One region of the Streptomyces sp. NPDC015125 genome, then DNA from elsewhere that is predicted to be linked to it. Evidence: riboswitches for the same ligand, from Rfam matches in the RefSeq annotation. Region 1 holds a riboswitch; each other region holds the start of a gene.
The links. Region 1 has a riboswitch for glycine ahead of ACF088_RS15745 (hypothetical protein). Riboswitches for the same ligand answer to the same signal wherever they lie in the genome.
Positions count from the first base shown of each region.

Region 2: it holds a riboswitch for glycine, as region 1 does, so the genes downstream of both, gcvP (aminomethyl-transferring glycine dehydrogenase) here and ACF088_RS15745 (hypothetical protein) in region 1, are expected to answer to the same signal.
Region 3: it holds a riboswitch for glycine, as region 1 does, so the genes downstream of both, gcvT (glycine cleavage system aminomethyltransferase GcvT) here and ACF088_RS15745 (hypothetical protein) in region 1, are expected to answer to the same signal.

Region 1 covers NZ_JBIBVF010000005.1:336,568-346,705, forward strand. The annotation lists gene ACF088_RS15715 (urea carboxylase-associated family protein) at 1-653, opposite strand, end outside; gene ACF088_RS15720 (GntR family transcriptional regulator) at 748-1,428, opposite strand; gene ACF088_RS15725 (MFS transporter) at 1,692-3,044, shown strand; gene lpdA (dihydrolipoyl dehydrogenase) at 3,122-4,609, opposite strand; gene ACF088_RS15735 (serine hydroxymethyltransferase) at 4,606-5,853, opposite strand; gene ACF088_RS15740 (L-serine ammonia-lyase) at 5,947-7,329, opposite strand; gene ACF088_RS15745 (hypothetical protein) at 7,569-8,144, opposite strand; glycine riboswitch at 8,293-8,387, opposite strand; gene ACF088_RS15750 (hypothetical protein) at 8,876-9,100, shown strand; gene ACF088_RS15755 (CBS domain-containing protein) at 9,051-9,569, shown strand; gene ACF088_RS15760 (hypothetical protein) at 9,776-10,030, shown strand.
Region 2 covers NZ_JBIBVF010000012.1:205,555-215,692, forward strand. The annotation lists gene ACF088_RS24765 (hypothetical protein) at 353-943, shown strand; gene ACF088_RS24770 (DUF5999 family protein) at 1,289-1,483, shown strand; gene gcvP (aminomethyl-transferring glycine dehydrogenase) at 1,595-4,480, opposite strand; glycine riboswitch at 4,669-4,765, opposite strand; gene ACF088_RS24780 (PRC-barrel domain-containing protein) at 4,880-5,269, shown strand; gene ACF088_RS24785 (DNA polymerase IV) at 5,173-6,639, opposite strand; gene ACF088_RS24790 (MerR family transcriptional regulator) at 6,706-7,311, opposite strand; gene ACF088_RS24795 (bifunctional nuclease family protein) at 7,499-7,972, opposite strand; gene ACF088_RS24800 (MerR family transcriptional regulator) at 8,029-8,775, opposite strand; gene ACF088_RS24805 (FHA domain-containing protein) at 8,793-9,641, opposite strand; gene ACF088_RS24810 (DUF881 domain-containing protein) at 9,760-10,138, opposite strand, start outside.
Region 3 covers NZ_JBIBVF010000001.1:284,728-294,865, reverse strand. The annotation lists gene ACF088_RS01265 (DedA family protein) at 1-258, shown strand, start outside; gene ACF088_RS01260 (phosphatase PAP2 family protein) at 383-988, shown strand; gene ACF088_RS01255 (phosphatase PAP2 family protein) at 985-1,794, shown strand; gene ACF088_RS01250 (hypothetical protein) at 1,959-2,267, shown strand; gene ACF088_RS01245 (L-serine ammonia-lyase) at 3,048-4,433, opposite strand; gene glyA (serine hydroxymethyltransferase) at 4,909-6,168, opposite strand; gene gcvH (glycine cleavage system protein GcvH) at 6,263-6,640, opposite strand; gene gcvT (glycine cleavage system aminomethyltransferase GcvT) at 6,770-7,897, opposite strand; glycine riboswitch at 8,050-8,145, opposite strand; gene ACF088_RS01225 (AAA family ATPase) at 8,420-9,106, shown strand; gene ACF088_RS01220 (enhanced serine sensitivity protein SseB) at 9,199-9,996, shown strand; gene ACF088_RS01215 (enhanced serine sensitivity protein SseB C-terminal domain-containing protein) at 10,059-10,138, shown strand, end outside.

The DNA of each region.
Region 1 (10,138 bases):
GACAGCGCGCACAGCAGGTCGAGTTCGGCGAAGAACTCGAAGTGGTCGCCGGGCCGGGCCGGGCAGGCCTTCATGAAGTACTGGTCGTCCGCGTTGAGTCCGGTGCACTGGAAGACGTTGAGGACGTCGTGTACGTCGAACTCCGTGAGCCCGTACGGCAGGACGGCACGGACCAGGTTCGAGTGGCAGTGGTAGTCGAAGTCCTCGCCGGTGAGCATGCGGTTGACGTACGGGTCGCAGCGGGTGCCCAGCAGGTCGTGGACCCTGCCGCCCGCATCGTCGGTGCCGTAGTCGGCGAGCGTGTCGCCGGTGACGGTCAGCAGCGGGCGCAGGAAGGGAAGGGTGGACCACAGGCGGTCGTAGGTGCTGACGTGGGCGCGCTGCAGCTGACGGGTACGGGCCGCCCAGAGGCGTTCGCGCGGGTCGTGGCGGTTCCATACGTTGAAGTCACCGACCTGCGGCCCGTCCACGGTGACGATGCGGCACAGGTGGCCGGCGGGCACTTCCCAGGCACGGCCGGAGCGGATCGGGATGGTGAAGCTGTCGACCAGCCGGCGGCCGCCTGAGCTGCCGGCGACCCGGTCGTAGAAGGCCTTGTCGACGTCGAGGGGGCCGCCTTTGGTGGCCTGGTACGCGGCTTCGGTGCTGACCATCTGTGCGCTCTCTTTCCTGGCATGTCCGCTGTTTCGCGGAGGGTCGGAGGGACCGGCCGGGCGGCCGGGGGCGAGTGTCGGTCTTACGAGGTCGTCAGGCGTTGTGGACCGCGCGCACGATGTCGACGACCTGGCGCTCGGAGTCGTCGAGGTAGCGGGCCAGCCCTTCGGCGGCCTCGGTGCGCCGGCCCGAGCGGAGCAGATCGCACAGCTCGCGGTCGCGCGGCACCCACTGGCTCTGGAAATCCGCTTCGATCGGCACCTCGGAGAAGGCGAGGCGCAGCTGGGCGACGGTGGTGCGGAAGAAGCGGTCGAGCCGGTCACTGCCGATCAGGTGCACCACACCGCGGTGGAAATCCAGGGAACAGGTGGCCGCCTCGTTCCATTGACCGGCCTCGGCCGCCCGTTCGGCGGCCGAGACATGCAGGTCAAGGCCGTCGAGCGCCTGCTGCGGGGCGGTGAAGCTCTGCTCTGCCGCCCGGAGCTCAAGAGCGCGGCGGGCGGCGTAGATGTCATGGACGTCCGCGACGTCGAGGCCTTTGACGGCAGCGCCCTTGTAGAGCTGGTGGACCGCCAGGCCTTCGTGCACCAGCAGGCGCACGGCTTCGCGCAGGGTATTGCGCGAGACGCCGAACTCCTCGGCGAGGGCCGCGTCGCGCAGCGGGTTTCCGGGAGCGAGCGCACCGGAGGTGATCCCCTCGCGCAACCGGTCGGCGATCGCCTCGGCAGCGAGGTAGGGAGGCGGCGCGGCGACGTCGTTCTCTTCATCGGACATGAGAGGAAGCTACCTCAGGATTGTTCATCAATCCATAGTGAGGCCAGAAGCTCCGCCGGACCATTTATGGATGTTCGTCCAGGTAAAAGGCGAAAGATCGAGCGTCCACTGCCGGAATTTTCGCCTCACCCTTGACAGGATCGTTCAATCATTTCTAGCTTCATCGCCACTGCTGGCCTGAGTGCCGTCGAGATCCGCCACCTGCAATCCGCCCTCTCTCGACCCCACCAGTCCCGGCCCCTCTCGACTCCCCGAGGTGGCTCATGCCCTCTTCCCCGCTCGCCCCGGAGGCCGCGCCCCGTAGCGGCCGCGACCTGCTCGAAGACAGCAAACTCAGCGGATTCCATCGCCGGCTCACGATCTACTCCGCCGGCGGCCCCTTCCTCGACGGCCTGATCCTCAGCGTGATCGGCGTCGCCCTCACCCAGCTGGGCCCCCAATGGGGCCTCGGCGGCGCCTGGGAAGGGCTGCTCGCGGCCGCCGCCCTGGTCGGACTACTGGTCGGCGGCACGGTCTTCGGCTGGGTCACCGACCGCTACGGCCGTCACCTCATGTACACCATCGATCTGGCCGCGATCGTCGTCTTCTCCATCGCCCAGGCCTTCGTCACCGGCCCGGAGCAGCTCCTGATACTGCGGTTCCTGATCGGCGTGGCCGTGGGCGCGGACTATCCGATCGCCACCTCGCTGCTGGCGGAGTTCTCCCCGCGCAAGCACCGCGGCGCCATGCTCGGCCTGCTCACCGTGATGTGGTCGGTCGGCAGCGCAGCCGCCTACCTCGCCGGCGACTGGATGCTGGGCTTCGGCGACGAGGGGTGGCGCTGGCTGCTCGCCTGCCCCGCAGTCCCCGCAGCGATCCTGGTGCTCCTGCGCTTCGGCACCCCCGAGTCCCCGCGCTGGCTGCTGTCCCAAGGCCGCCGGGCCGAGGCGGACGCCGTGATGAAGAAGGTGTTCGGTCCGTCCGCGAGCGCCGAGGACCTGGGCGCACCGACGCAGCCCGCGAAATTCTCCGCCGTCTTCCGCGGCGCGTACGGCAGGCGAACCTTCTTCGTCTCCCTGTTCTGGGCCTGCTCGATCATGCCGATCTACGCCATCTACGCCTTCGCCCCTCAGCTGCTGACCGCGCTCGGTCTGGCCGGAGAGGGCAGCAGCAACCTCGGCTCGGCCGCGATCGCCCTGGTCTTCATGGTCGGCTGCGTGGCGTTCCTGCCGGTACTCGGCACATTCGGCCGCCGCCCCCTGCTGATCGCCTCGTTCGCCACCGCCACCGTGCCGCTGTTGCTCCTGGGACTCCTGCCGGGTCTGCCCCCGGTCGCCAGCGGCCTGCTCTTCGCGGTGTACGCGATCGCCATCGGAGGCCCCACCCTGCTGCAGTGGATCTATCCGAACGAGCTCTTCCCCACCGAAATCCGGGCCACAGCCGTCGGCGTGGGCACAGGCTTCAGCCGAATCGCGGCAGCCGTGGGCACCTTCCTCACCCCCATCGCCCTCGACAACTGGGGTATCGGACCCACCATGTTGCTGGCCGCAGCGGTGTCCGCGGTCGGCGTGACGGTCTCGGTCGCCATGGCACCGGAAACCCTCGGCCGCTCCCTGGAGAGCTGCAGCGCCACCTGAACCGTACGACAGACGAGGCCGGGGCAGCATCCTGCCCCGGCCTCGTTGCGGTCCTTACCTCAGGGGACCACCGCCGCTCATCCTCTGCGGCGAACGGGCGCGGTATGAAGCGGGAGGCCGAGGGCCCCCATGGCCGCCTCCATGGTGGCCTCGCCAAGGGTCGGGTGCGCGTGGATGGTGTCGGCCAGGCCCGTCAGCGTCACACCGTGCGTCACGGCGAGCGCCGCCTCGGCTATCAGGTCGCTCGCGCCGGGACCGATGATGTGGGCCCCCAGGACCGTGCCGCTCGACCGCTCGGCGACCACCTTGACCATGCCGTCCGTAGCGCCGTATGCGTGTGCCCGCCCGAGAGCGGCGAACGGGAAACGGGCAGTGGCGATCTCATGGCCCTCGTCCCGTGCTTGAGCCTCCGTCAGGCCGACGCTCGCCACCTCCGGGCGGGTGAAGGTGGCTGCCGGTACGGCCCGGTAGTCGATGCGTTCATCGTGGCCGCTCACCACGGACGCCGCCACCAGGGCCTGATGGGAGGCGACATGGGCGAGCTGGAGGCGGCCCGTCACATCACCGATCGCCGAGATATGCGGGACGTTGGTGCGCAACTGGTCGGTGACCGGGACGTAGCCCCGGTCGTCGGTGTGCACTCCGGCCTTCTCCAGATCGAGGCCGGCAGTGTTGGGGCGGCGTCCGACACCGAAGAGGACGATGTCGGCGGGGAAGCTCTCTGCCGGTTGGCCGTCGGCGTCGGCCACCAGAGCCCGGAGATGAACGCCGTTGCCCTCTCCCTCCCCTTCGATGGCCGTGACGGTGTGCCGGGTCAGAACCTTGATCCCCTGCTTGGTGAAGGACCGGGTGAGCGCGCGTCCGATCTCCACGTCCTCGGCCGGCAGGAGCGTCGGCATCATCTCGACGAGGGTGACCTCGGCGCCGAACGTGCGGAACAGGCTCGCCCATTCCGCGCCGACCGCGCTGCCTCCGACCACGACGGCCCGCGCCGGGACCTCCGGTAGCAGGAACGCGCCGTCGGAGGTGATGACACCGGGAAGGTCGGAGCCCGGGAGATCCGGCATGACCGGCTGAGACCCGGTGGCAATGATGATGTCTTCCGCGGAGAGGGTCTGCCGCGCCGGCTGCGACGTCGGGGGTGCGGCGTAGAGCGGGCCGTCTCCGCCAAGGGGTGAGGGGCCCGTTTCGTGGACGGCGACGGTATGCGGATCGGTGAACCGTGCATGGCCGTTCACCACGGTCACGCCGTTGGCCTTGAGGAGATGCGCGATGCCCTCCGTCAGCCGGGTGACGATCCCGTCCTTGCGCTTCAGAACGGCGGAGTAGTCCAGCTGCACACCATCGGTCAGCACGCCGAACTCCTCGGCGCTGCGGACGGTCTCCAGGACTTCCGCCGATCGCAGCATGGCCTTGGTCGGGATGCAGCCCCAGTTGAGACATACGCCGCCGGGGCGCTCCTTGTCGACGAGGGCAACCGTGCGGCCGAGCTGGGCGGCGCGGATGGCGGCGACGTAGCCGCCGGGTCCGCCGCCGATGACGAGGACGTCGAAGTGCTTCTTCATATGGGTTCCTCTTCCGGGCGGGCATTTGCGGGTGTTCCGGGATGACGGGTCGCCAGATTGGTGACTCGACCCCTTAGCTCGGCCACTGCGGTGGCGTGGGGTTCGTGCGTGAGGGCGCGGGCGATCACATCGGCGACCTCGCGGAAGGCCGCGTCACCGAATCCACGGGCGGCCAGTGCCGTGGTGCCGAGGCACAGGCCGTGCTCCCCCGCGCTGTTCGGCCTGATGCCGAGCGAGCGCAGACGCTTCCCGGCCCGGCCGGCGTCCTGCACGGAATGCACGAAATCGATCAGCACGAGGGGCGTCTCGGTCGAGCCGGTGACGACCCGGGCCCCGGTCTCGGCCACGTCATCGGCGAGGAGCCGCCCGGCGAGGATTCGGGCGCCGCGGAGCGCGCGCTCCTGCCGGTCCCGGAACGCCGACGAGCCGGCCCCGCGGAGGGCGACCGCTGAGGCCGCGAGCAACTGCCCGGGAAGCCCGCCCACCCGGCGTGCGGCAGGGATCGAGGTCAGCCGGGTGGCGAGATGTCTGTCGTCGGTGAGCAGCACCCCCACCCCGGAACCGTCCACGATCCCGCGCAGGTCGGCGGTGACGACGTGGGCACCGGACACCGGACTCGGCTGCAGCCCGGCGGCCACCAAGCCCGCGAAGCATGTCATGTCGACCATCAGCAGGGCGCCGACCTCGTTCGCGACCCGTCGGAAGCGCGCCAGATCCGGGATGCGGGGGTGGACTGCCCCGCCCGCGACGATCACCGTGGGTAGGTGGGCCCGGGCAAGGCGGGCCACTTCCGCCATGTCGACCAGACCGTCGGATGCCCGGAGCGGGTACGGGACGACGTCGTACGGACGCCCGGGCAGGTCGACGAGTGTGCGGTGCACGCCATAGCCGCCAACGGCGTGGTCCAGGCAGAGGACGGTGTCTCCGGGGGCCAACAGGGCGATCAGAGCGACCTCGTGAGCCGGGACTCCCGTCGTCGGCAGCACATGGGCGAATTTCCCCCCGAAGAGGGCCTTCGACCGGCCGACGGCGATGCGTTCGACGGTCGCCTGTGCCGGGGACGTGGAGAAATTGCTCTCTCCCACAGCAACCATCGCCAAGGACTGCTGTCGTTCCGTCAGTTCCGTCGCGATGGCCGCCGCGACCTCGGGATCCACGTCGGTGAGCGGGGGCAGGTCTCCGGGATTGTCCGTGACCGTGGGTGGTGGGGCGCCACAAAGACGGGTGGAAGCAGGGGACGGCATGGGCGTGTGGTTCCTCTCGGAAGGAATCGTCAGGAGCGGAGGGGGGACGAAACGGCAACGGCTGGAGCGGAACGAGCGGTGAGGTCCGCCGGGTCAGCATTCGATGACGTTGACGGCGAGTCCGCCGCGAGCGGTCTCCTTGTACTTGACCTTCATGTCGGCGCCGGTGTCCTTCATGGTCTTGATGACCTTGTCGAGGGAGACGTGGTGGCGGCCGTCGCCGCGCAGGGCCATGCGGGCGGCGGTGACGGCCTTGACGGCGGCCATGCCGTTGCGCTCGATGCACGGGATCTGGACGAGGCCGCCGACGGGGTCGCAGGTCAGGCCCAGGTTGTGCTCCATACCGATCTCGGCGGCGTTCTCGACCTGCTCCACCGAGCCGCCCAGCACCTCCGCCAGACCGCCGGCGGCCATGGAACAGGCGGAGCCGACTTCGCCCTGGCAGCCGACCTCGGCGCCGGAGATGGAGGCGTTCTCCTTGAAGAGCATGCCGATGGCGCCGGCCGCGAGCAGGAAGCGGACGACGCCGTCCTCATCCGCGCCCGGCACAAAGTTGAGGTAGTAGTGCAGGACCGCCGGGATGATGCCGGCCGCGCCGTTGGTGGGGGCGGTCACCACCCGTCCGCCGGCCGCATTCTCCTCGTTCACAGCCATGGCGTAGAGGGTGGTCCACTCCATGGCGCGCGCGGCCGCGTCACCCTCGGAGCGCAGGGTCCGGGCGGCGGTGGCGGCCCGCCGCCGCACCTTCAGACCACCGGGCAGGATCCCCTCACGGGACATGCCCCGGGTCACACACGCCTGCATGACGTGCCAGATCTCCAGCAGCCCGGCCCGGATCTCCTCCTCGGTGCGCCAGGCCTTCTCGTTCTCCAGCATCAGCGCGGAGATGGACAGGCCGGTCTCCGCGGACAGGCGCAGCAGCTCGTCGCCGGTACGGAAGGGGTACTTCAGCACGGTGTCGTCGAGCTTGATGCGGTCCTCGCCGAGCGCGTCCTCGTCCACGACGAAGCCGCCGCCCACCGAGTAGTACGTCTTCTCCAGCAGCGGGGCGCCCGCGGTGTCGTAGGCGAAGAGGGTCATGCCGTTGGCGTGGTGGGGCAGGGCCCGGCGCCGGTGCAGGATCAGCTCGGTCGACTCATTGAAGTCGATCTCGTGATCGGTGCCCGTCTCCGTGCCCAGCAGTCGCAGCCGCTTGGTGGTGCGGATGCGCTCCACCTCGTCATCGGCACGTTCCACCTCCACGCTGCGCGGGGAGTGCCCTTCCAGCCCCAGCAGGACGGCCTTCGGCGTGCCGTGTCCGTGCCCTGTTGCGCCCAGCGAACCGAAGAGTTCGGCGCGTACGCAGGCAGTGCGCGGGAGGAGGCCGTCGCGTTCGAGACCGAGCACGAACATCCGGGCGGCGCGCATCGGGCCGACCGTATGGGAACTGGACGGTCCGATACCGATGGAGAAGAGGTCGAATACGCTGATGGCCACGCCATCCTCCGTGGGTCGTTGGGCGTGCCGGACAGTTCGGCTCCGGTGCCGCTCAGGCAGGTGTGGGGACTGGGGCAGGGAAGCAGGGCGGTGGTCGCGGAGCGACTCACCGCTGACCTTGCACGGCGCTCAGCCCTCGTAGGCTTCGATCAACGGGCCGGTGCATACGAGACTGCGGTCGCCGTGCGCGCCGTCGACACGGCGGACGCGGGGCCAGTGCTTCTTGTGGTCGGCCGCCGTCAGCGGGTACGGCGCCGTGTTCCGGCTGTAGGAGCGCCCTCCGTCGCGTGCCGGCCTCTGGGCCGTGCGGGGCGCGTTGAGCGGCGGGCTGTCGCCCCCGAACGTCCAGTGCGAGTTGGGGCGACTGAGGTCGCCGCCGCACTCCCCCGGCTTGGCCGGACCCGGCAGCGCGTTGAGGACGGGTGCAGTTGAGCGCACCGCGGCCAGGTGAAGGGCGGCTGCTCTGTGCGGGCGTTGAGCTTCATGGTGCCCGCCCCGAGCGGGATCGTGCAGTGGTGCCCCAGCCCGATCATGGAGAGGGTCTGCCGGTTGCGTTCGGACAGGGCGCGCAGCTCGGCTTCGGTCCGGGACTCGGACGCCGTGGCGGGAAGCCGCAGCCCATGGCGGTCGCACTGTGAACCGGGCACCGCGGCGTCGATCAGTTCGTCCCGCGCACCGAAGCCGCGGTGGGAGAGCAGCTCCGACAGCTCATCGGCGTCCGGTCCGATGTGGTGTACGGAGAAGGGCGCGGTCCGCTCCAGTGCGGCGAGCGACTGGTAGGACGCGGTGTCGGGGGGAGGGGCGGGGTTCGCCATGGAGGCTCCTCGGGCCTGGCGCGCACCGTCGAACGGGGCACGCGATCGAGTGAGCCTCCCCCTCTGTCATTGGCCTGAGAGCTTCACCGCGCGCTGCGCGGCTTGCACCGTGGGCGAGACGCATCAGCGCCTGCTTTCCAGAGTCCACCTCCACTGCGCGGTAACGAGGCCTGAGAGTTTCCGGGGAGGATTTGCTCCTTCGGCGCCACACCACTGGGGTGTGAGCTCTCCCGCGCAGAATCGTCGGTGGATTTTTCAATTGTGGTTCGCCGCACCGTACGGTGATCGACGCAAAGCCGTCAAGAGCTGTCCGCAGCCGGACCGCCGCAGGCACCGAGCTCGCGCGACGCGGCCCTGACCTGGGAAAATGGCACCTTGTACGCCGCCAGCGGACGCCGCTGTCCGCGTACCGGTGAGTATCGATCAGTGCTAGGGCCTCCCTGACATGCTGCGGCAGCGGCGCCGTCACCGGATTCCAGTACTTCGCATACCACTTGCCGTCGAGTTCGCCGACCTGCATGCCCAAGTGGGGCCGGCGCACCGGCACTGCGCTGATGACTGATCAAGCACACGATGCCCGAGCCCGAAACGAGCGGGTGTCCGGTGTCGCCGCGGCAGCGCCGGCGCCGCCATGATCGCCGGCGCCGGCCCCACGAACGGCGGCACCGGCAAGGAGTGCCAGGCCGGATACGGGGTTCAAGGACATCGCCACACACCTCACGGAGCACGACATCACGGCGGTACCGGTCGTCGACGACCAGGGCCGCCCGATCGGCGTGGTGTCGGAGCCGGGCCTGCTGCGCAAACAGGAGAGCCAGACGGATCCGGGCGGACATCTGACCACCGCGCATCTGCGGCTCGCGGACGCTCCAACGCTCACGCGCTCACGCGCTCACCGCCGAAGACTTGACGACCAGCCCGGCCGTCACGGCACGACCGCAGTGGTCTCTCGTTGAGGCGGCCCGCACCGTGCCCCACCACCACGTAAAACGGCTGCCTGTCGTGGACGACGCCGACCGGCTGGGGGCCATCGTCAGCCGTGCCGACCTGCTGCACGTCTTCCTGCGGCGAGCCGTCACGATCCGCGAGGAGAGCACGACGGACGTCCTGACCCGATCCCTCGGCCTGTCCCCCGGCGAGATCACCGTGCCAGTCACCGAAGGACGGGTGACGTCCGCGGGACCGTGCCGCAAGAAAGCCCCATCCCCATCGCGGTACGGATGTCCGAAAGCGTCGACGGTGTCGTCGACGTCACGAATCGCCTCCGCGCCGCGACCGCCGGTACACCACGGCGGTGACCGCATCCGTGTCCCGGACGAGGGCACTGATCGGTCACCACCTTCGAGAGGAAGGTTCATGACCGGCACCGACTCCTACCGGATCAGTGCCACCGAGGCCGAACGTCGGACGAACAGGCACCGGTGATGCCGGAGAACCAGAACAGCCCCGATCCGTCGACGGACCTGGAGAGACGACACCACCATCGCCAACCACGAATCCCTGGCACTGCGCGTGGAGTTCACCCGCGAGTCCGAACCACAGGAAACCACCTGGACCATCGCCGCCTACGAATCTTCCGTAGGCCCAGGCTCTGGCACACGCGGTGCTTGGACAGGCTGTCGCGCGGCACGGTGTCCGATCGAAGCCGGCTCCGGGATGCCGCCGAGGATGCCTGGGACGCGCTGATCAGGACGCTCCGCAACAAGGTGGAGACCGGGTTCCACCAGTACGGGACTTTCTTCATCCCGTCCGAGACGAGGAAGGCATGGGAGGCGTTGCTGACGGAGGCGATCACCAACCCCGGTGGACCGCCGTACCGGGACGCGATCGCGCAGTTGAACATGCCGCGCACTGTATGCCGGGCCAAGATCGACACCATGGCGTGAAGGGTCGCGAAGGCATCGGAGCCTCCGCTCGCCACTCCTGCGGCGCGGAGGCAGGTGAGGCCCTCGACGACAGGGACGGAAACGAGATGGCGTGGCTGGCCACGACGC
Region 2 (10,138 bases), on a different contig from region 1:
GAGAAATACCGGCGAGATCCGGCCTACCGCGCCGCCGACGGAATGCGAGGTAGCGCCGTAAAAGCGATGCACAAAGCGGAAGAAAGCGCCGCACACAGGGGTCTGGATTTCCCCTTGCCCGAAATCCGCAAGGCCGGTAGTCGAAACACTTTCAGAACATACGTCGTATAAACTCCGCTTACGAGGCAGAGACTTGGCGCCCAGCGTCCCGGTGTTCCCACCGGCACGGGGGCACAGCGACTGACCTCGCCGGGCCGCAGCCCCGGCCGGCCACGCTCTGACCCCGCACGCAGACAGCGTCGTTTGCACCTGCCAGGCTCCACCGTGTCTCCGAAGTGAGAGGCGACCCACCATGCCGCTGCACCTCCCCCCTGCCCCCACGCCTGCCCTGCGCTGCGTTCTCGCTGCCCTCGGCTCACCCACCGCGGTCCGCGAGGCCCCGGTCTCCGCGCTGCGCGCCCATCAGGGCCCGCTCAGCCCCGACCACCCGCTGCCCGTCCACGTCTGGGAAGACGTCAGCCGGACCGGTGGCGCGCCGCGGACCCGCCTGGCCGGCTGGCGTTTCCTGGTCCGCGGCGGGGAGCGGGCCGTGGCAACCGCCGAAGCGGTGCTCACCGCGGACGGCTGGACCTTCGCACGGTTCTGCGGCGGCCCCTATGTAGCCGCCACCGAGCAGGCACTGGCGCAGGCCGAGTCGCTCGCCATCCCCTACCAGCCGCGGCTGCTGTCCGTACCCGAGCTGTACATGCTCACCCTGTGGCTGCACCACGACGTCACCTCGGACGGCACCGAAGGACTGGCCGCTCCCGGTGACCTGCTGGTGCCGCTGGCGCCCGCCCCGCCGGGGATCGCCGCGCACCGTCCGCAGCGCATCGCCGACCTGCTCCCCCGGCTCACACTGCGCCTCACGCCGGCCACCCCGCTCCTCGCCGAACCCGCCTGAACCCATCCGCCGGCCCCGGTCTTCCGCCGGGGGACACCGGCGCCCGCCACCCGGCATGAGCATGCCCCGCGGCCCCTTCCGGCCACGGGGCGCTCTGTCGCGCTCACCCGCGCGGGCTAGTCCGCGGCCACCACTCCCAACCCTCTTGGGGAGGAGTGCAATTGGGAGCAACCGCCCGCATGGGTGACGCGTCCCTACCGAGTGAGTACCGCTGCTGCGAAATCCCTGCGGAATCCCGCCCGTGGGGCAACACTGGGACCGACCGATGGAAACGGGGGAGCGGCCATGCACACCTCATCGAGCCGCACAACGACGTTCACCACACCGCAGCGAAAGACAACTTCCATGTGCCAGCACCAACCGCCCTGCCCGTCAGCCGCCTCCACCGACCGGGAGGCCGCACACCCTGTGGCGCACCACCCGGAGCAGGGCTGGAGCCTGCTCTGCAACGGCGTCCTGCTCTTCGAGGACACCGGTGAGCTGCTGCCGGACGGGCAGGTCATCGCCCCGCACCGCGCTCGCGCCACCGCCGCCGCCTGACCCGCGAGCGCGCCACGCACCACTGGGCCCCCGGCAGATCTGCCGAGGGCCCTTGAATGTTGCGGTGAGTCCGTTGCGAGGAACCCCTCGCCGTGACTCGGTCGCCGTGACTCAGTTGTCGTACGCGTCCAGCGGCGGGCAGGAGCAGACCAGGTTACGGTCGCCGAAGGCACCGTCGATGCGGCGCACCGGCGGCCAGTACTTCTCCGAGGCCTCGACGCCGGCCGGGAAGACGGCCTCCTCACGGGTGTACGGGTGCGACCAGTCGCCACCGAGCGCGCCCGCGGTGTGCGGAGCGTTGCGCAGCGGGTTGTCGTCCTTGTCCCACTCCCCCGTGCCGACCTTCTCGATCTCCGCACGGATGGCGATCATCGCGTCGCAGAACCGGTCCAGCTCGCCGAGGTCCTCGCTCTCGGTCGGCTCGATCATCAGCGTGCCGGCCACCGGGAACGACATCGTCGGCGCGTGGAAGCCGTAGTCGATGAGCCGCTTGGCGACGTCGTCGATGCTCACACCGGTCGCCTTAGTCAGCGGCCGGACGTCGATGATGCACTCGTGCGCGACCAGACCGCCGGGGCCGGTGTAGAGCACCGGGTAGTGCGGCTCCAGGCGCTTGGCGATGTAGTTGGCGCTCAGCACCGCGACCTGGGTGGCGCGCTTGAGGCCCTCGCCGCCCATCAGGCGGACGTAAGCCCAGGAGATCGGCAGGATGCCGGCCGAGCCCCAGGGCGCCGCGGAGATGGGTCCCACGCCCGTCTCCGGGCCCGCGCCGGGCTGCAGCGGGTGGTTGGGCAGGTACGGCGCCAGGTGGGCGCGTACGCCGACCGGGCCGACGCCCGGGCCACCGCCGCCGTGCGGGATGCAGAACGTCTTGTGCAGGTTGAGGTGCGAGACATCGCCGCCGAACTTGCCGGGCTCGGCGAGCCCGACCAGCGCGTTGAGGTTGGCGCCGTCGACGTAGACCTGGCCGCCGGCGTCGTGCACCGCCGCGCAGATCTGGGTGATGTGCTCCTCGAACACGCCGTGGGTGGAGGGGTAGGTGACCATCAGGACCGCGAGCTCGTCACGGTGCTTCTCGATCTTGGCGTGCAGATCGTCGGTGTCGACCTCGCCGTCCTCACCGGTCTTGACGACGACGACCTTCATCCCGGCCATCACCGCGCTGGCGGCATTGGTGCCGTGCGCGGAGGACGGGATCAGGCAGACGGTGCGCTGCTCGTCACCGTTGGCGCGGTGGTAGGCACGCACCGCCAGCAGACCGGCCAGCTCGCCCTGCGATCCGGCGTTGGGCTGGATGGAGACCTTGTCATAGCCGGTGACGGTGGCGAGGCGCTCCTCCAGCTCCTGGATCAGGGTGAGGTAGCCCTGGGCCTGGGCGGCCGGCGCGAACGGGTGCAGCTGACCGAAGGCGGGCCAGGTGACCGGCTCCATCTCGGTGGTCGCGTTCAGCTTCATGGTGCAGGAGCCGAGCGGGATCATGCCGCGGTCCAGCGCGTAGTCCTTGTCGGCGAGGGTGCGCAGGTAGCGCAGCATCGCGGTCTCGGAGCGGTACTGGTGGAAGACCGGGTGGGCGAGGTAGTCGTCGCTGCGCAGCAGGGCCTGCGGCAGCGTTTCGGCGGCGGCCGCGTCCAGCTCCTCGACATCGCCGTGCACGCCGAAGGCGCCCCAGACACCGGCCAGCTGCGCGCGCCCCGTGGTCTCGTCGCAGGCGATGCCGACCAGGTCGGCGTCGACCTGCCGGAGGTTGACACCGGCCTCGCGGGCGGCGGCGACGACCTCGGCGGCCCGGCCGGGCACCCGCGCGGTCAGCGTGTCGAAGTACGCGCCGTGCACGATCTCCACCCCGCCGGCCCGCAGGCCCTCGGCGAGGACCGCGGCGTAGCGGTGGGTGCGCCGGGCGATCGTCCGCAGACCGTCCGGGCCGTGGTAGACCGCGTACATGCCGGCCATGACGGCGAGCAGCACCTGCGCGGTGCAGATGTTGCTGGTGGCCTTCTCGCGGCGGATGTGCTGCTCGCGGGTCTGCAGCGCGAGGCGGTAGGCCTTGTTGCCGTCGGCGTCGACGGAGACGCCCACCAGACGCCCCGGCAGACTGCGGGCGAACTGGTCGCGTACGGCCATGAAGCCGGCGTGCGGCCCGCCGAAGCCCATCGGGACACCGAAGCGCTGGGTGGTGCCGACGGCGATGTCCGCGCCGAGCTCACCGGGCGAGGTCAGCAGCGTCAGGGCGAGGAGATCGGCGGCGACGGTGACGACCGCGCCCAGCTCGTGGGCCTGCTCGATGACGGCGCGCGGGTCGCGGACCGCACCGGAGGCGCCGGGATACTGCAGCAGCACACCGAACACACCGCGCTCGGCGATCCCGGCCGGAATACCGTCGGACAGGTCGGCGACCACGACCTCGACGCCGGTGGGCTCCGCGCGGGTCTGGATCACGGCGATGGTCTGCGGCAGACAGTCGGCGTCGATCAGGAAGACACCCTGCTTGACCTTGCCGACCCGGCGGGAGAGGGCCATCGCCTCGGCGGCCGCGGTGCCCTCGTCCAGCAGCGAGGCGCCGGAGGTGGGCAGTCCGGTCAGGTCGGCGACCATCGTCTGGAAGTTCAGCAGCGCCTCGAGGCGGCCCTGCGAGATCTCCGGCTGATAGGGGGTGTATGCCGTGTACCAGGCCGGGTTCTCCATCACGTTGCGCAGGATCACCGGCGGGGTGAACGTGCCGTGGTAACCGAGTCCGATCATGGACGCCAGCACCTGGTTACGGTCCGCGAGGCCGTGCAGCTCCTGGAGCACCTCGGCCTCGGTACGGGCCTGCGGCAGGCCGAGCGCCTCCGCGCTCTTGATCACATCGGGAACGGCGGTGGCGGTGAGCTCGTCCAGCGATCCGAACCCGATGTGCGCGAGCATCTTCGCCTGCGCCTCGTGGTCGGGACCGATGTGCCGGTGCTCGAAGGGGGTGCCGCGTTCCAGCTCGGTCAAGGAGATGCGATTGGTGGTCATCTGCGGGGGCCTCCTGGTCGGTGCGACCTACGAGGGGCACCACGGCGCGGGTGCCCGGACGGCCTCCCCCTCTGTCATCTCAACCTGAGAGCTTCACCGGCCCGCGCGAGGCGGCCCGGCTTTCACCGTCGGTGAGGATGGGTCCCGGAGCTGTGCCTTCCGGGGCCCGCCCTGCTTTCCAGAGTGACCTCGCCCATGCGGTACGTGTGCCTGAGAGATTCCGGGGAGGATTTGCTCCTTCGGCGCCCTGGTCGCGAACGACAAGGACTCTCCCGCACGGGGTCTGCGGCCATTGGCCAGCCTACCAGCGCGGCACTCGAAGGATCCTTCGAGTGGCCAGGGCATGAAATGTGCCGTTTGGTAGTTGTCAGAGGGCAGTTGCGACCAATTGGAGGGACCGTGCAAACCGATATCGATCCCCGGAGCCTGATCGGCCGCAAAGCGTTCGACCGTAACGGCGCCAAAATAGGCACGATCGACGAGGTGTATCTCGACGACGCGACGGGGGAACCGGAGTGGGCGGCCGTGCGCACCGGACTCTTCAGCCGCGACGCGTTCGTCCCCCTCGAACCCAGCAAGATGGTCGGTGAGGGCCTGCACATTCCTTACGACCGCAAGCTGATCAAGGACGCGCCGGACTTCGGCGTCGGCCGTCATCTCTCCCCCGAGCAGGAACTCCAGCTCTATCACCACTACCGACTGGATATCTCCTCCCCGGTCTCCGATCCGGTGTCCTCGCCCGGCTCCGGTGACAAGGACTTCGGCAAGATCGCCGGCTCGGACGACTGACCGTCCGCCGGTCCCCCGCCCACCAGCGGCAGGGGCTCCCCCGGCCGCAGCGCCGGATCCTCGACAGCAAAGGTCCGCACCCTTCCCGGTGCGGACCACGGCGTTTCGAAGCGTACGGTCACTCTCCCCACCCCGCTCCCCTGCACCCAGCCGGCGCCGTACTCGTCGTGCACCACGTCCAGGCCGGGATGCCAGCGCCGCGGCCGCTCCTCTTCGGCCTCCGGCGGCGCCGTCCCGCCACCGGACGGCTCCGCCGCCGCCTTCGCCGCCTTCTCCGCCTCCTCGGCCTCCCGCTCCGTCGCCAGCTGTGCGAACAGATCCTCCTGCGTGAAGTCGGCCAGGCCGCTGACCCCCACACCCAGCAGCCGCACCCCGCCGGTGGTGTCCACCATCTCCAGCAGCCGCACGGCGGCCTCCCGTATCACCGCAGGGTCGTCGGTGGGTCCACGGAGCGTCTCGGAACGGGTCAGCGTCGAGAAGTCGTAGTTGCGCACCTTGATGACCACCGTCCGCCCGGAACGCCCGGCGGCCCGCAGCCGCTCCACGCAGCGGTTCGCCAGCCGGAGCACCTCGCTCCGTACCCGCGTCCGGTCGGTCAGATCGACCTCGAAGGTGTCCTCGACCGAGATGGACTTCGCGTCCCGCTCGGCCACCACCGGCCGGTCGTCCCGGCCCAGCGCCATCGCATACAGCCCGGCGCCATGTGCCCTGCCCAGCAGCCGCACCAGCTCGGCTTCGCCGGCCTCCGCGGTCTCCGCGACCGTGTGGATCCCGGCCCGGCGCAGCGTCTCGGCCGTCGCGGGCCCCACTCCGGGCAGCGTCCGCACCGTCATCGGGCCCAGCAGTTCCCGTTCGGTGCCGGGCTCGATCACCACCAGACCGTTCGGCTTGGCCGCCTCGGACGCGATCTTCGCCAGCATCTTGGCGCCGGCCAGCCCCACCGAGCCGGTCAGGCCCGTGGCGGAACGGATCTCGCGGCGCAGTTGCTCCCCCACGACCTGCGCAGCAGCCGTCTCCGGCGGCACCCCGCCCGCTTCCAGATCGACGAAGGCCTCATCCAGACTCAGCGGCTCCACCAGCGGCGACAGCGCGTGCAGCAGCTCCATGACCGTCTCACTCACCTGGCGGTACAGCGAGAAGCGCGGAGTGAGATAAGCGGCGTTGGGACACAGCCGACGCGCCTGGGCCGTGGGCATCGCGGAGCGGACGCCGAACACCCGGGCTTCGTACGACGCCGTGGAGACCACCCCGCGCACGCCGATCCCGCCGACCACCACGGGCTTGCCGCGAAGGCTCGGCTTGGCCGCCTGCTCGGCGGCCGCGAAGAACGCATCCATGTCGAGATGCAGGATCGTCGGCGCAGGTCTCACATCTCCGATGCTGCCCCATGCCACTGACAATCGGCCCCATGCCGGGCCGGTGGTGCCGTCAGGGACTCAGACCGCCCGGTTGCGCCGCCGTGCCAGCTCGTCCTGCGGGTTCTTCCCGATCAGGGTCTCGCCGGTGTCCACCCGCTCCCCGTGGAGCTGTGACAGCACACCCTCCACGTCCCGCCACACCACGCCCACGGCGATCCCGAAGACGCCCTGGCCGCCCTGGAGCAGGTCCACGACCTGGTCGGGCGAGGTGCACTCGTAGACCGTCGCACCGTCGCTCATGAGCGTCATCCGCGTCAGATCCGCCAGCCCCCGCGCCCGCAGATGCTGGACGGCGGTGCGGATGTTCTGCAGCGACACCCCGGTGTCCAGCAGCCGCTTGACGATCTTCAGGACCACGACGTCCCGGAAGCTGTAGAGCCGCTGGGTGCCGGAGCCGTACGCCGGCCGGATGCTCGGCTCCACCAGGCCCGTACGCGCCCAGTAGTCGAGCTGCCGGTAGGTGATGCCCGCTGCCGCACAGGCGGTCGGGCCGCGATAGCCGATGTTCTGCGCCTCGCAGTCCCCCGACACCGCCGCGGCCGGTGCCGGGGCAGGGTTCGCTGCTGCGCCCGAGTGGAGCGGCAACGCCCCTTCCGCCGCCATACCGTCGCCGGTGATTGCCACGCCGCCCTCCGTCCTCCACGTCCCGGACGGGACCTGCCACATCGACGGTATGCAGTCACTCGGGGTGCGTCAACGATCGCCGCGCTCGCCACGCCGAGTGATAATCACCCTACGAGTGGTTTCTCGTGACCCCACACGGGGAACGGCTAAGGGTTTGGCCGGAAACAGACGGTTCGCTTGGCCGGTATTACTGGCTGTTGGTCCCGAAGTCCTCGGGCGAGATCTGGTCGAGGAACTCGCGGAACTTCTCCACCTCGTCCTCCTGCTCGTCCGGGATGGCGATCCCCGCGTCGTCCAGCACACCGTCGGTACCGAAGATCGGCGTTCCGGTGCGCAAAGCCAGCGCTATCGCGTCGGACGGACGCGCGCTGACCTCGACTCCGCTCGCAAAGACAAGTTCGGCATAGAAAACCCCCTCGCGCAGATCCGTGATGCGGACCTGCGTCAGCTCCTGGCCCACCGCTTCGAGCACGTCCTTGAAAAGGTCGTGCGTCAGCGGCCTGGCAGGGACCATGCCCTGCTGGGCAAAGGCGATGGCGGTGGCCTCCCCTGGCCCGATCCAAATGGGCAAGTATCGGTCGCCTCCCACCTCCCGCAGGAGCACGATCGGTTGGCTGGAAGGCATTTCCACCCGGACACCCACGACGTCGAGCTCGTTCACACAGCAACCCTAGGACGTGCCCGGCCGGTTTGGGTAGTCGGGCACTCGTTTGCTCACTACAGCCGGACCCGCAAAGCGCTCTGCACCAGTGCCGCATGCAGCCGCACGGACAGCGTTGCCAGCTCCCTGGCAGTGGCTTCGGCATGCGCCCTGGTCTGCGGATTACGGTGCCGCCGAAGGGGTGCAACGACCTGCTCGACCAGGCCCGCCTCGCGCTCGGCGGCCGCCTTCACGGCACGCAGATGCCGTGGTTCGAGACCAAAACGGCCCAGGTCCGCAACGAGCTTGGCCACCGTGACGGCCTCGATGTCGTATCCGCCCTCCGCATGAGGGACGATGAGCCCGTAGGACTCCCAGTCGGCGAGTGCCGCCTCGTCCACCTCCGCGGCGGCCAGCAGCTCCGCCCGGCCGATGCGGGCAGCCGTAGGGCGCTCCTCACCCGGGTCGTGCACGCCTTCGACGAGATCACGGGAGGGAGTGGCCGGAGCGGGCAGCTGCACGCGCTCACCGCGCTCCAGGGCGTCCAGATGCTCCCGGATGACCTTCAGCGGCAGATAGTGGTCCCGCTGCATCCGCAGGACGGCGGCCAGCCGCTCGACGTCCGCCGCCGTGAATTTGCGGTATCCGGAAGGCGTGCGCTTCGGCTCGACCAGTCCCTCGGCCTCCAGGAAGCGGATCTTGGAGATGGTGACCTCGGGAAACTCCTCGCGCAGCAGGGTGAGCACCGTGCCGATGCTCACCGGCTTACCGTCCGAGGAGGCGGCGCCGGCGAAGCCGGGACCGCCTTTCGGTGTATCGCGCATATGCCTTCCCCGGCCGGTCAGATACCGGCGCCTCGCTGGCTGGCGTAGAAGACCAGGCGGAACTTGCCGATCTGGACCTCGTCGCCGTTGGCGAGGGTGACGGAGTCGATCCGCTCGCGGTTGACGTAGGTGCCGTTCAGGCTGCCGACGTCGGCGACCGTGAAGAGCCCGTCCGGCCCCCGGCGGAATTCCACGTGCCGGCGCGAAACCGTCACATCGTCGAGGAAGATGTCGCCCTGCGGATGCCGGCCCGCCGTCGTCAGCTCACTGTCCAGAAGGAAGCGGCTGCCCGAATTCGGACCCCGGCGGACGACCAGCAGCGCCGATCCCAACGGAAGGGCGTCGACGGCCGCCTGGGCCTCGGGGGACAGCGACGGCGACAGATTCTGGCCCGTCGCCTCCGAGTCGTAGGCCTCCAGCCCCGAAATGGAGATGGTCGAGGTCGTCTCGGACGCCCGCTCGGGCTGAGCGCCCGGACGCAGCGGCGCACCACAGTTGGAACAGAACCGGCTCGCCTCGGCATTCCGGTTCCCACACCTCGTACAAACCGGCAAGGCAGACCCTCCACCCGTGCGTGCGGCTGATGGTTCCTGGGAACCTATGCGGCCGGCACCGGAGGGGTCAACAGAACCCGCGCCGTGCCCCCCGGACGGACCGCCGACCTCGTCACGGAAGAGCGGACGGTCCTCGGCCGCACCGCTCTCGTCGGGCCGGCCCGACGCGCGGTGCCGCGCGGAGCCACTGCCGCCATCCTGGCGCGCGCTCTTGCCGAACAGCTTTCCAAACAACTTCACGGGCGATTCCCCTTGAACGAAATAGACCCGCCCGTGGGGCAGGACGAACCCTCGATACACACACCGGCCGATCCGGACATCCTGTGAACGTCCGTGGCCTTCAGACAGTTTCCACCACACACCACACACACGGTGCGTCGACCCCCCGCTACCTCATGCCCTCGCCGGGCACTCGACATACGTGTACGCCTCACTGCGATGACGACCGAGCGTAGTCAGGCCGCTTCGCCTCTCGCAAGGCGTCCACAACGATCTTCTCCTCACGGGTCACAGACACCTTGGCCTGCTCCTTCTCCAGAGTCTGGACCACTCCGCCGGGGATGTTCAGCGCCGGTTCCAGGTCCTGCGGCCTGCCGATGACCTTGAAGCGGTACGGCTGCACGACGCGCTTGCCGTCGATCCCCACGCCGCCCCGGAAGTCCGAGAGAGAGGTGTTGGCGACGACCCGGACATCATTGACCTGGATGGCCTCGGCGCCGGCCGCCCGCAGCTCCTGGATGGTGTCCAGCAGCTTGTCCGCCTCGACGGAGTGCGTCGGGTCGTCGATGGTCAGGTTGATGCCGGGCCCT
Region 3 (10,138 bases), on a different contig from region 1:
AACCCGCTGGCCGGCGCCCTGGGCGTGCCCGCCCGCACCTTCGCCCTCTGGCAGATCGCCGGCGGCCTGCTCTGGACGCTCGGCCTCACCCTCGCCGGATACGCCCTGGGCACGTCGGTACCGAACGTCGACCGCTATCTGCTGCCGCTGGTCGCCCTGGTGGTGCTGGTGTCGCTGGCCCCGCTCGCCGTCGAACTGCTCCGCTCCCGCAGACGCCCGGCACCGGCCCCCGGCCCCACGCCGCCGCCCGACGCCTGAACCACGCCTCACGGTCAGCCCCCCCCGCACCAAGCCCGCCGAGCCCCCCCCGCACCAAGCTCGCCGGGCCGTCCGCACCAAGCCCGCCGAGCCACCCGAGCCACCCGAGCCTCAAGGAGACCCCGTGACCCACCTCGCCTTCGGGGGAGCCTCGATCGACGGCGGCCCGTACACCCGGATCACGGCGCTCGCCCAGCACGCCCCGCCCGCCCTGAACGCCCTCCTCTCCTACTGGACCGACTACGGCCTCGTCCTCTTCGCCGCCCTGATGCTGATCGGCTGGTGGCGCGCCAGGAGCAGCGCCTCCGGTGCCATGGCGCTGGCGCTGGCCACCCCCGTCATCGTGGTCGCCGCCTTCCTCCTCAACGACCTCGTCAAGCTCCTCTTCGATGAACAGCGGCCCTGCCGGACACTCCACACCGCCACCGTCGAGGCCTGTCCCGGCCCCGGCGACTGGTCCTTCCCCAGCAACCACTCCGCCATCGCCGCGGCAGCCGCGGTCGCCCTGCTGCTGTGCGACCGGCAACTGGGCCGGATCGCCGTACCGGCCGCCCTCCTGATGGCGGCCTCACGCGTCTGGGTCGGTGCGCACTACCCGCACGACGTCGCCGCCGGCCTGATCGCCGGCGCCCTCGTGGCCCGGTTGCTCACCCCGCTCGCCCGCCGCGCGACCCCGGCCGTCGACCGGATCCGGGCCACCCGGCTGCGCCCCTTGGTGGCCGCGCGGTGACGGCGTCGGAACCGGAGCGGGAGCCGGAACCGCAGCCGGAACCCCAGCCGAGACCGGAATCAGAACCGGGACCGGAGCCGCAGGAGCCGGACCCGACTCCGCACCCTGACCCAGCCCCACCCCATGGCCCCTGGCGACGTCCCGCCACCGCCCCGCTCCTGACCTTCGCCACGGTCTGCGCCGCACTCTTCGCCGCCCTGGCCCTCACGGTGTCCCTACGGCACGGAGCCCCACTCGCCCCCGAACGAGCCGCCATCCGCTGGTCCACGGCTCACCACGGCGAGCCGCTGCGCTCCATGGCCCGCGCGCTGACCGCCACCGGCAGCGGACCGGTTCCCTATCTGCTGGCGGTACTCGCCGGCCTGCTGGCCGGCCGCGGTGCGGCGGGCAGGCTGCGCGCGGTGATCTGCGCCGTCGCCGTCCTCGCCGTCGGCCAGGCGATCCGTTACGGCCTGATGGAGCTGCTCGCCCGCCCCCGCCCGCCGGCCGCCGACTGGGCCGGGCACGCCTCCGGCTACGCGTTCCCCTCCGGCCATGCCACCACCTCGGCGCTGGCGGCCGGAATCCTGGCCTGGGGCATCGCCCGGCGCGGCCGCCCCGCCGTGACCCGGACCTGGTGCGTGGTACTCGCCCTGTGGGCCGCCGGAGTCGGCCTCACCCGCGTCTACCTGAGCGTCCACTGGCCGGGCGATGTCCTGGCCGGCTGGCTGCTGGCGGCCACCCTGCTCGCCCTCGCGCTGCTCCTGGAGCCGTTCGCCTGCCCCCGCCGGGACTGCCCGGCCCCGGCCGGTACGAGCCCCTCATAGCGCGCATTCCCATGAATAGCTGACGATCGGACCAGATCTTCCCCAAGGCGGCATGGACGCGTCCCACGCCGAGCAGCACTGTCCTGGGTGCCGGACGACGGAAGCGATTTCCGCCACGGCGCCGCTCACGGCACGTACCACCGCACCACCAGGGGGACCCACCGATGAACCAGCCACTCGACGCCTCCCCGCCGCGCCGGTCAGCCGACGGGACCGCCCCGTCCGGCGCCCCGCCCGGCCGCTGCCCGGCCGCCGTCGCCAAGGACCCCACCCCGTGCGAGGGCCCGCGGGACGCCGCCACCATCGTCGACCGCCAGGGCAGGGAGGTCGCCGGCTGCGTCCACCACTGCGCCCGCCTGCTGGCCGGCCTCGAAGGCGCCCGGGTCCACCCCTTCGTCCCCACGATCCAGGCCCTGGACATCTACTCCCGGGCCCGCGAACTCCCGCCCTTCGCCTGGGAGATCGGCAGATAGACGGACAGACGGCCCGGCATACGGGCGGCCTGCCGGGCGTAGAGATCCACGGCCCGGCGGTTTGCCCCAGGGCCCGCCCTCAAGCACGGCCGTGCCCACGGGACAGGCGGGACCATCCCTGCATGCGCGGGGAGCTGCCCGGGAGGAGCAGCTGCGGGCGCGGGGCAGGGGCCTCCCCGCGGGTGCGGGGACCAATGCAGCTGCCAGGTTCGCGTGCCCTTTCCGTCGGGACCAACCCCGTAGGTGCGGGGACCAGTTGCGTCAGGGGTCCATGGCGATCGGCACGCTGGGACCAACCCCGCAGGCGCGGGGGCAAGAATGCTCTTGCAGTCGCCAGACCGATTCCCCTGGGACCAACCCCGCAGGTGCGGGGACCAGCGCCGCTTGATCCACGGCGACCTGGCCGGCATGGGACCAACCCCACAGGCGCGGGGACCAGACGGCGACGAGGCTTCGTTCCGCACCCAGGTCGGGACCAACCCCGCAGGCGCGGGGACCATGCCAAGTTCTGCAGCACGGCGACCATGAAGATGGGACCAACCCCGCAGGCGCAGGGACCAGGAAATCCAGGACATCGCCGACCACTACGACGCGGGACCAACCCCGCAGGTGCGGGGACCAGCGGCTCACTCTCATCCTGGAGGAGGGGAATGAGGGATCAACCCCGCAGGCGCGGGGACCAGGCTTTCCGCTGTGCAAGCCGGGAAGGCCCCGAAGGCCCCGAAGGCCCCGACAGCGCCGAAAGATACCCACGCGCTGGTCAGGGCCTCCAGGCTCAACTCAGCATTCGATGATGTTGACGGCCAGGCCGCCCCGCGCCGTCTCCTTGTACTTGACGCTCATGTCGGCGCCGGTGTCCTTCATGGTCTTGATGACCTTGTCGAGGGAGACGTGGTGGCGGCCGTCGCCGCGCAGGGCCATGCGGGCGGCGGTGACGGCCTTGACGGCGGCCATGCCGTTGCGCTCGATGCACGGGATCTGGACGAGGCCGCCGACGGGGTCGCAGGTCAGGCCGAGGTTGTGCTCCATGCCGATCTCGGCGGCGTTCTCGACCTGCTCGGGGGACCCGCCCAGGACCTCGGCGAGGCCGCCGGCGGCCATCGAGCAGGCGGAGCCGACCTCGCCCTGGCAGCCGACCTCGGCGCCCGAGATGGAGGCGTTCTCCTTGAAGAGCATGCCGATCGCACTGGCGGCGAGGAGGAAGCGGACCACGCCTTCCTCGTCGGCCCCGGGCACGAAGTTGACGTAGTAGTGCAGGACCGCGGGGATGATGCCGGCGGCGCCGTTGGTGGGGGCGGTCACCACCCGGCCGCCGGCCGCGTTCTCCTCGTTGACGGCCATCGCGTAGAGGGTGGTCCACTCCATCGCACGGGCGGCCGCGTCGCCTTCGGAGCGCAGGGCGCGGGCGGCGTTGGCGGCGCGGCGCCGCACCTTCAGCCCACCGGGCAGGATCCCCTCACGGGACATGCCGCGGGTCACGCAGGCCTGCATGACCTGCCAGATCTCCAGCAGCCCGGCCCGGATCTCCTCCTCGGTGCGCCAGGCCTTCTCGTTCTCCAGCATGAGGGCGGAGATGGACAGGCCGGTCTGCTGGGACAGCCGCAGCAGTTCGTCGCCGGTGCGGAAGGGGTGGGTCAGGGCGGTGTCGTCGGGCACGATCGGGTTTTCGCCGGCGACCGCGTCCTCGTCGACGACGAAGCCGCCGCCGACCGAGTAGTAGGTCTTCTCCAGCAGGGGTGCGCCGGAGGCGTCGTAGGCGAAGAGGGTCATGCCGTTGGCGTGGTAGGGCAGGGCCCGGCGCCGGTGCAGGATCAGCTCGGCCGACTCGTCGAAGTCGATCTCGTGCGCGGCGCCTATTTCCGCGCCCATCAGACGCAGACGCTTGGTCTGCCGGATGCGCTCGACCTCGGCGTCGGCGGACTCGACGTCGACGGTGCGGGGGGAGTGGCCTTCCAGGCCGAGGAGGACGGCCTTGGGGGTGCCGTGGCCGTGGCCGGTGGCGCCCAGCGAGCCGAACAGCTCGGCGCGCACGGTGACCGTCTGGGCGAGCAGACCGTCCTTCTTGAGGCGTCCGACGAACATCCGGGCGGCGCGCATCGGGCCGACGGTGTGGGAGCTGGAGGGGCCGATGCCGATGGAGAAGAGGTCGAAGACGGAGATGGCCACGGGGGCGGACTCCCTTGTCTGCTCGTGGTGGACGGTGGAGCGGTGGAGCAATGGGGCAGAGGGGACGTTTCTGCGCTGTTGGTCGAGGGTAACGCGGACCGGGCCGGGCGCCGCCGGACGGAAACTGTCGGGTGCGCGGCGGCGGGGGTAACGGTCGGTGTCGGTGTGGATACGCGGTCAGCGGACTCCGGGCCGTGTACCGGCCCGGCCTGCCGAGGAGGCGTGTCCGGTCCTGACCCGCGTGCGGGGTCCGGCCGGAAACCGCCTCCCCGTGCAGGGCGGCTGCCCGCCACCGCACCGGTCATGCGTGCCGTGCCCGCACCGGCGGGCACCGTGTGTGTGAAGACCGTGCGCGCGAAGAGGGGAGGACAGCGGCAGGCAGACCGTGAGCCGGGACCGACGACCCCGGGCTCACCGTCGTGCACCCTGCGCCCGCCGGTGACCGGCGGGCAGCGGGCTCAGTGCATGAGTCGCGTCACAGGGACGGGTACAGCGGGAACTTCTCCGCGAGTGCGGTGACGCGGGCCTTGAGGGCTTCGGCGTCGTAGGCGGGCTTGAGGGCCTCGGCGATGATGTCGGCGACCTCGCGGAAGTCCTCGGCCTGGAAGCCGCGGGTGGCCAGCGCCGGGGTGCCGATGCGCAGGCCCGAGGTCACCATCGGCGGCCGCGGGTCGTTGGGGATCGCGTTGCGGTTGACGGTGATGCCGACCTCGTGGAGACGGTCCTCGGCCTGCTGGCCGTCCAGCTCGCTGTCGCGCAGGTCGACGAGGACGAGGTGGACGTCGGTGCCGCCGGACAGCACGGAGACGCCGTGCTGCCTGACGTCGTCCTGGACCAGGCGCTCGGCCAGGATCCGGGCGCCGTCGAGGGTGCGCTGCTGGCGCTCCTTGAAGTCGTCGGAGGCGGCGACCTTGAAGGAGACGGCCTTGGCGGCGATGACGTGCTCCAGGGGCCCGCCCTGCTGGCCGGGGAAGACCGCAGAGTTGATCTTCTTGGCCAGCTCCTGGGTGGAGAGGATGACGCCGCCGCGCGGGCCGCCCAGGGTCTTGTGGGTGGTGGTGGTCACCACGTGGGCGTGCGGCACCGGGTTGGGGTGCAGGCCGGCGGCGACCAGGCCGGCGAAGTGCGCCATGTCGACCATGAGGTAGGCGCCGACCTCGTCGGCGATCCGGCGGAACGCGGCGAAGTCGAGCTGGCGGGGGTAGGCGGACCAGCCGGCCACGATCAGCTTGGGGCGGTGCTCCTTGGCGAGGCGCTCGACCTCTTCCATGTCGACCAGGTTGGTCTTCTCGTCGACGTGGTACGGCACCACGTTGTAGAGCTTGCCGCTGAAGTTGATCTTCATGCCGTGGGTCAGGTGCCCGCCGTGGGCGAGGTTCAGGCCCAGGATGGTGTCGCCCGGCTTGATGAGGGCGAACATGGCGGCGGCGTTGGCCTGTGCGCCGGAGTGCGGCTGCACGTTGGCGGCCTCGGCGCCGAAGAGGGTCTTGATGCGGTCGATGGCGATCTGCTCGACGACATCGACGTGCTCGCAGCCGCCGTAGTAGCGGCGGCCGGGGTAGCCCTCGGCGTACTTGTTGGTGAGGACGGAGCCCTGGGCCTCCATGACGGCGACGGGGGCGAAGTTCTCCGACGCGATCATTTCGAGGGTGGACTGCTGGCGGTGGAGTTCGGCGTCGACGGCGGCGGCGACATCGGGGTCGAGCTCGTGGAGGGAGCTGTTCAGAAGCGACATGAGTCTTCCTGGGGGAGTCAGGGGCGCGAGGGGGTCCCCCGGACGGAGCCCGGGGGAGCTTCCGCGGGGGCGGTGGCGGAGGGGGCCGGGCGGCTCAGCTCTGGATGAAGGCGGCGTACGCGTCGGCCGAGAGCAGCTCGCCCGGCTCGCCGCTGATCTTCACCTTGAACAGCCAACCGCCCTCGAACGGGGCGGAGTTCACCAGCGAGGGGTCGTTGACGACATCCTCGTTGATCTCGGTGATCTCACCGTCGACGGGCGAGTAGAGATCGCTGACCGACTTGGTCGACTCCAGCTCGCCGCAGGTCTCGCCCGCCGCGACCGTGGCACCGACCTCGGGGAGTTGCACGAAGACGACGTCGCCGAGCGCGTTGGCCGCGTGCTCGGTGATGCCGACCGTCGAGACGCCTTCCTCGGCGCCCGACAGCCACTCGTGCTCCTTGCTGTAGCGCAGCTGCTGGGGGTTGCTCATGGCTCGATTCTCCTGTACGCGAGGGTGTGGTCGTGAAGGGGGTCGCCCCTGGTGACACCAAGGGGGGAGGGTCTTGCACAGTGAGACGCACGGGTGCGCGCCGCTGCCGGGTCCGCCCCGGGTGAACTCCTACTTCTGCCGCTTGTAGAACGGCAGAGCGGTGACCTCGTACGGCTCATGGCTTCCACGGATGTCCACGCACACACCCTCGGTGCCCGGTGTGGCGTAGGCGGCGTCGACGTACGCGATGGCGACCGGCTTGCCGAGGGTGGGAGAGGGGGCCCCGGAGGTGACCTCGCCGATGACCGTGCCGTCGGCCGTGACGACCGGGTAGCCGGCCCGCGGGACCCGGCGGCCCGCGGCGATCAGACCGACCAGCTTGCGCGGCGGGTTCGCCTCGGCGCGCTCGGCGGCCGCCGCCAGCGCGGTACGGCCGACGAAGTCGCCGTTGTTGGTCGTCTTCTCGAACTTCACGACCCGGCCCAGGCCCGCGTCGAACGGCGTGGTCGAGGTCGTCAGCTCGTGCCCGTACAGCGGCATGCCCGCCTCCAGGCGCAGGGTGTCCCGGCAGGACAGGCCGCAGGGCACCAGACCGGCGTCCTTGCCGGCCTCGGTCAGCGCCTCCCAGAGGGCGACCGCGTCGGCCGGCCGGACGAACAGCTCGAAGCCGTCCTCGCCGGTGTACCCGGTACGGGCGATCAGCGCCTCTACACCGGCGACCGTGCCGGGCAGCCCCGCGTAGTACTTGAGACCGTCCAGGTCGGCGTCCGTCAGCGCCTTGAGGATCCCGGGCGACTCCGGGCCCTGCACCGCGAGCAGCGCGTAGGCGTCCCGGTCGTCGCGAATCGCGGCGTCGAAGCCGCCCGCTCGTGCGCTCAGCGCGTCCAGCACCACCTGGGCGTTGGAGGCGTTGGCGACGACCATGTACTCCTGGTCGGCCAGGCGGTAGACGATCAGGTCGTCGAGAATGCCGCCCTCGGCCTCGCAGATCATGGTGTAGCGGGCACGGCCGGTCTTGACGCCCCCGATGTTGCCGACCAGCGCATAGTCGAGGAGGTCGGCGGCCTGCGGGCCGGTGACGGTGATCTCGCCCATGTGGGAGAGGTCGAACAGCCCGGCGCGGGTACGGACGGCGACATGTTCGTCACGCTCGCTGCTGTAGCGGAGTGGCATGTCCCAGCCGGCGAAGTCGGTCATGGTGGCGCCGAGCGCGCGATGGGTGGCATCCAGCGCGGTACGGCGGGGGGCATCAGTCATGGTTCTGGGCTCCCAGGCAGGGGTGAACAAGACGTTCTCCCCATCTGTCATCGGAACCTGAGAGGTTCACCGGGATCCCGCGAACGGACCCGGTTTGCACCTTGGGTGGAGCCGCCCCGTGCGCCGGGCTGCGGCTCGCTTTTCAGATCTGCCTCGCCTGCGCGGTATAGGGGCCTGAGAGATTCAAGGGAGGACTTGCTCCTTCGGCGCCCCGCCATGGCGGCCGGGGACTCTCCCGCGCGGGTTCAAACGGCCGGTATGGAGTTGGCGGTGCACAGGTGAGACCTGATGTGCACGTGGCGGCCACATCATTGCACGGGATCGCCCGATAGAGGAGCCCCGGCCGTCACCCCGCCCGTGACGTGGGCAGATCGGACAATAGCCTTGATGGGCATTACCTTTTCTTGACACTCTGCGGGTAGGGGACGGACTCGAACCGGAGCAGAACCGGACGGGGAGGACGATCGCGTGCACAGCGAAGCGGCATTCGGGGCCACTTCAGACGTCGTGCCTCCGGCCGTCGTGCCTCCGGCCGTCGCGCCGGCGGTGCCGCCCGCAGCCGGGTCCCGGGCCGGCCGGACGCCGCGGCCCGTCGTCCGGCCGGGGCGCGGAGCCGAAATCGTGGACCTCCGGGACCGTGGACGGGCGAACGGCGCCGCCGAGCTGCGGTTCCCGGCCGGTGACCTGGTGGTGGTCTCCGGTCTGCCGGGCAGCGGCAAGAGCACCCTGATGCATCGTGTCGTACCGCCGCTGGACGCACACGGTGCCGCGGTGCACCGCATCGATTCGCAGGACGTCCGCGAGCGCTGGGAGCACGGCAGGCTGCGCCGGCTGCCGTACGCCCTCTACCGTCCGCTGGTCCGGGTCGCCCACTATCTGACGCTGCATCGTGCGCTGCGCTCCGGGGACAGTGTGGTGGTGCACGACTGCGGCACCCTGGCGTGGGTGCGTGGCTGGATCGCGCGCTCGGCGGTGCGCGGCGGCCGCGGGCTGCATCTGGTGCTGCTCGATGTGCCGCCCGAGGTGGCACTGTCCGGCCAGGAGTCGCGGGGGCGCGGGGTGTCGGGGTACGCCTTCGCGCGGCACCGCGGGGCCGTGGGCCGGCTGGTCGGTGCGGCGGAGTCGGCCCGGCTGCCGAAGGGCTTCGACTCGGCCGTACTGCTCGACCGGCGGACGGCGAGCGCCCTGGAGACGGTCACCTTCGACTGAGCGGACGGCCACCGTGCCCCGCGGGTCCCTCCGCACTCCTTCTCGTCTAGGGTCTTTGGCCAGATGGCGCGGTTTGGAACGGGTGGGAACACATGACATTTCCGGAGCAGGGGATACCGCAGCTGGCGTGGCCGGCGAACGAGCTCGAAGAGGCGCTGGCCGCCTCGGTCGGGCACCCGGGTGCCGGTGGCCGGATCGTCGAGGTACTGGGCCGCAGCAGGGTCTGGGTGCCGCTGCCCAACGGCGGCGGACCGGAGAGCGCGGGGCCCGGCACCCGGGGCCTCGATCTGCCCACCGTCGAGCTCGACGGTGCGGCCTATGTCCCGGTCTACAGCTCCGAGCAGGAGTTCTTGCGGCTGGTGGGCGCGCATATGTCCTTCACCGTCGCCCCGGCCCGGGAGTTCGCCCGCGGGCTGCCCCCGCAGATCGGCATCGCGGTCAACCCGGACGGCAGGGTCGGCGTCCCGCTGCCGCCGCCCGCGGTGGCCGAATTGTGCCGGGAGGGGCGTCACGAGCCGGCCGGTCTGCCCAGCGGCGGCCGGGTGCGGCTCTTCGAGCCGGACTGGCAGCACGAACCGGTGGACTTCCTGGCCGCCGCCGGACTGGAGTTCTCCGGTGCCGGAATTGTCCTGACTGCCCGGCGTGCCCTGGCAAGTGTCGAGGGCGACACGCCCGCGCTGTTCGTCGGTGTGCAGATCGGTGCGGACCCTGCGGCACTGCACGACGGCACCGCTCGCGAGGCGGTACTGTCAGCCCTCGGACGTGCGCTCGGCGCAGTGCCGGTGCCCTGGCCCGTACAGCTCGTCATGCTCGACCTCGCCCAGGGCGACCCGGTCGCCGACTGGATGCTGGAGCGTGTGCGGCCCTTCTACTCTCGGGACCACTCGTAAGCTGGATGGATGACGGGCGGGCGCACCCATGACGTGCCCTGCAGACAGAAGGGACGGACCACGTGAGCGCGGGTGCGCATCAGGGGCCGGCGGCGGCCGGAGCGCTGGAGCAGCTGCTCCAGCAGGTCTCGCCCGGCCGTTA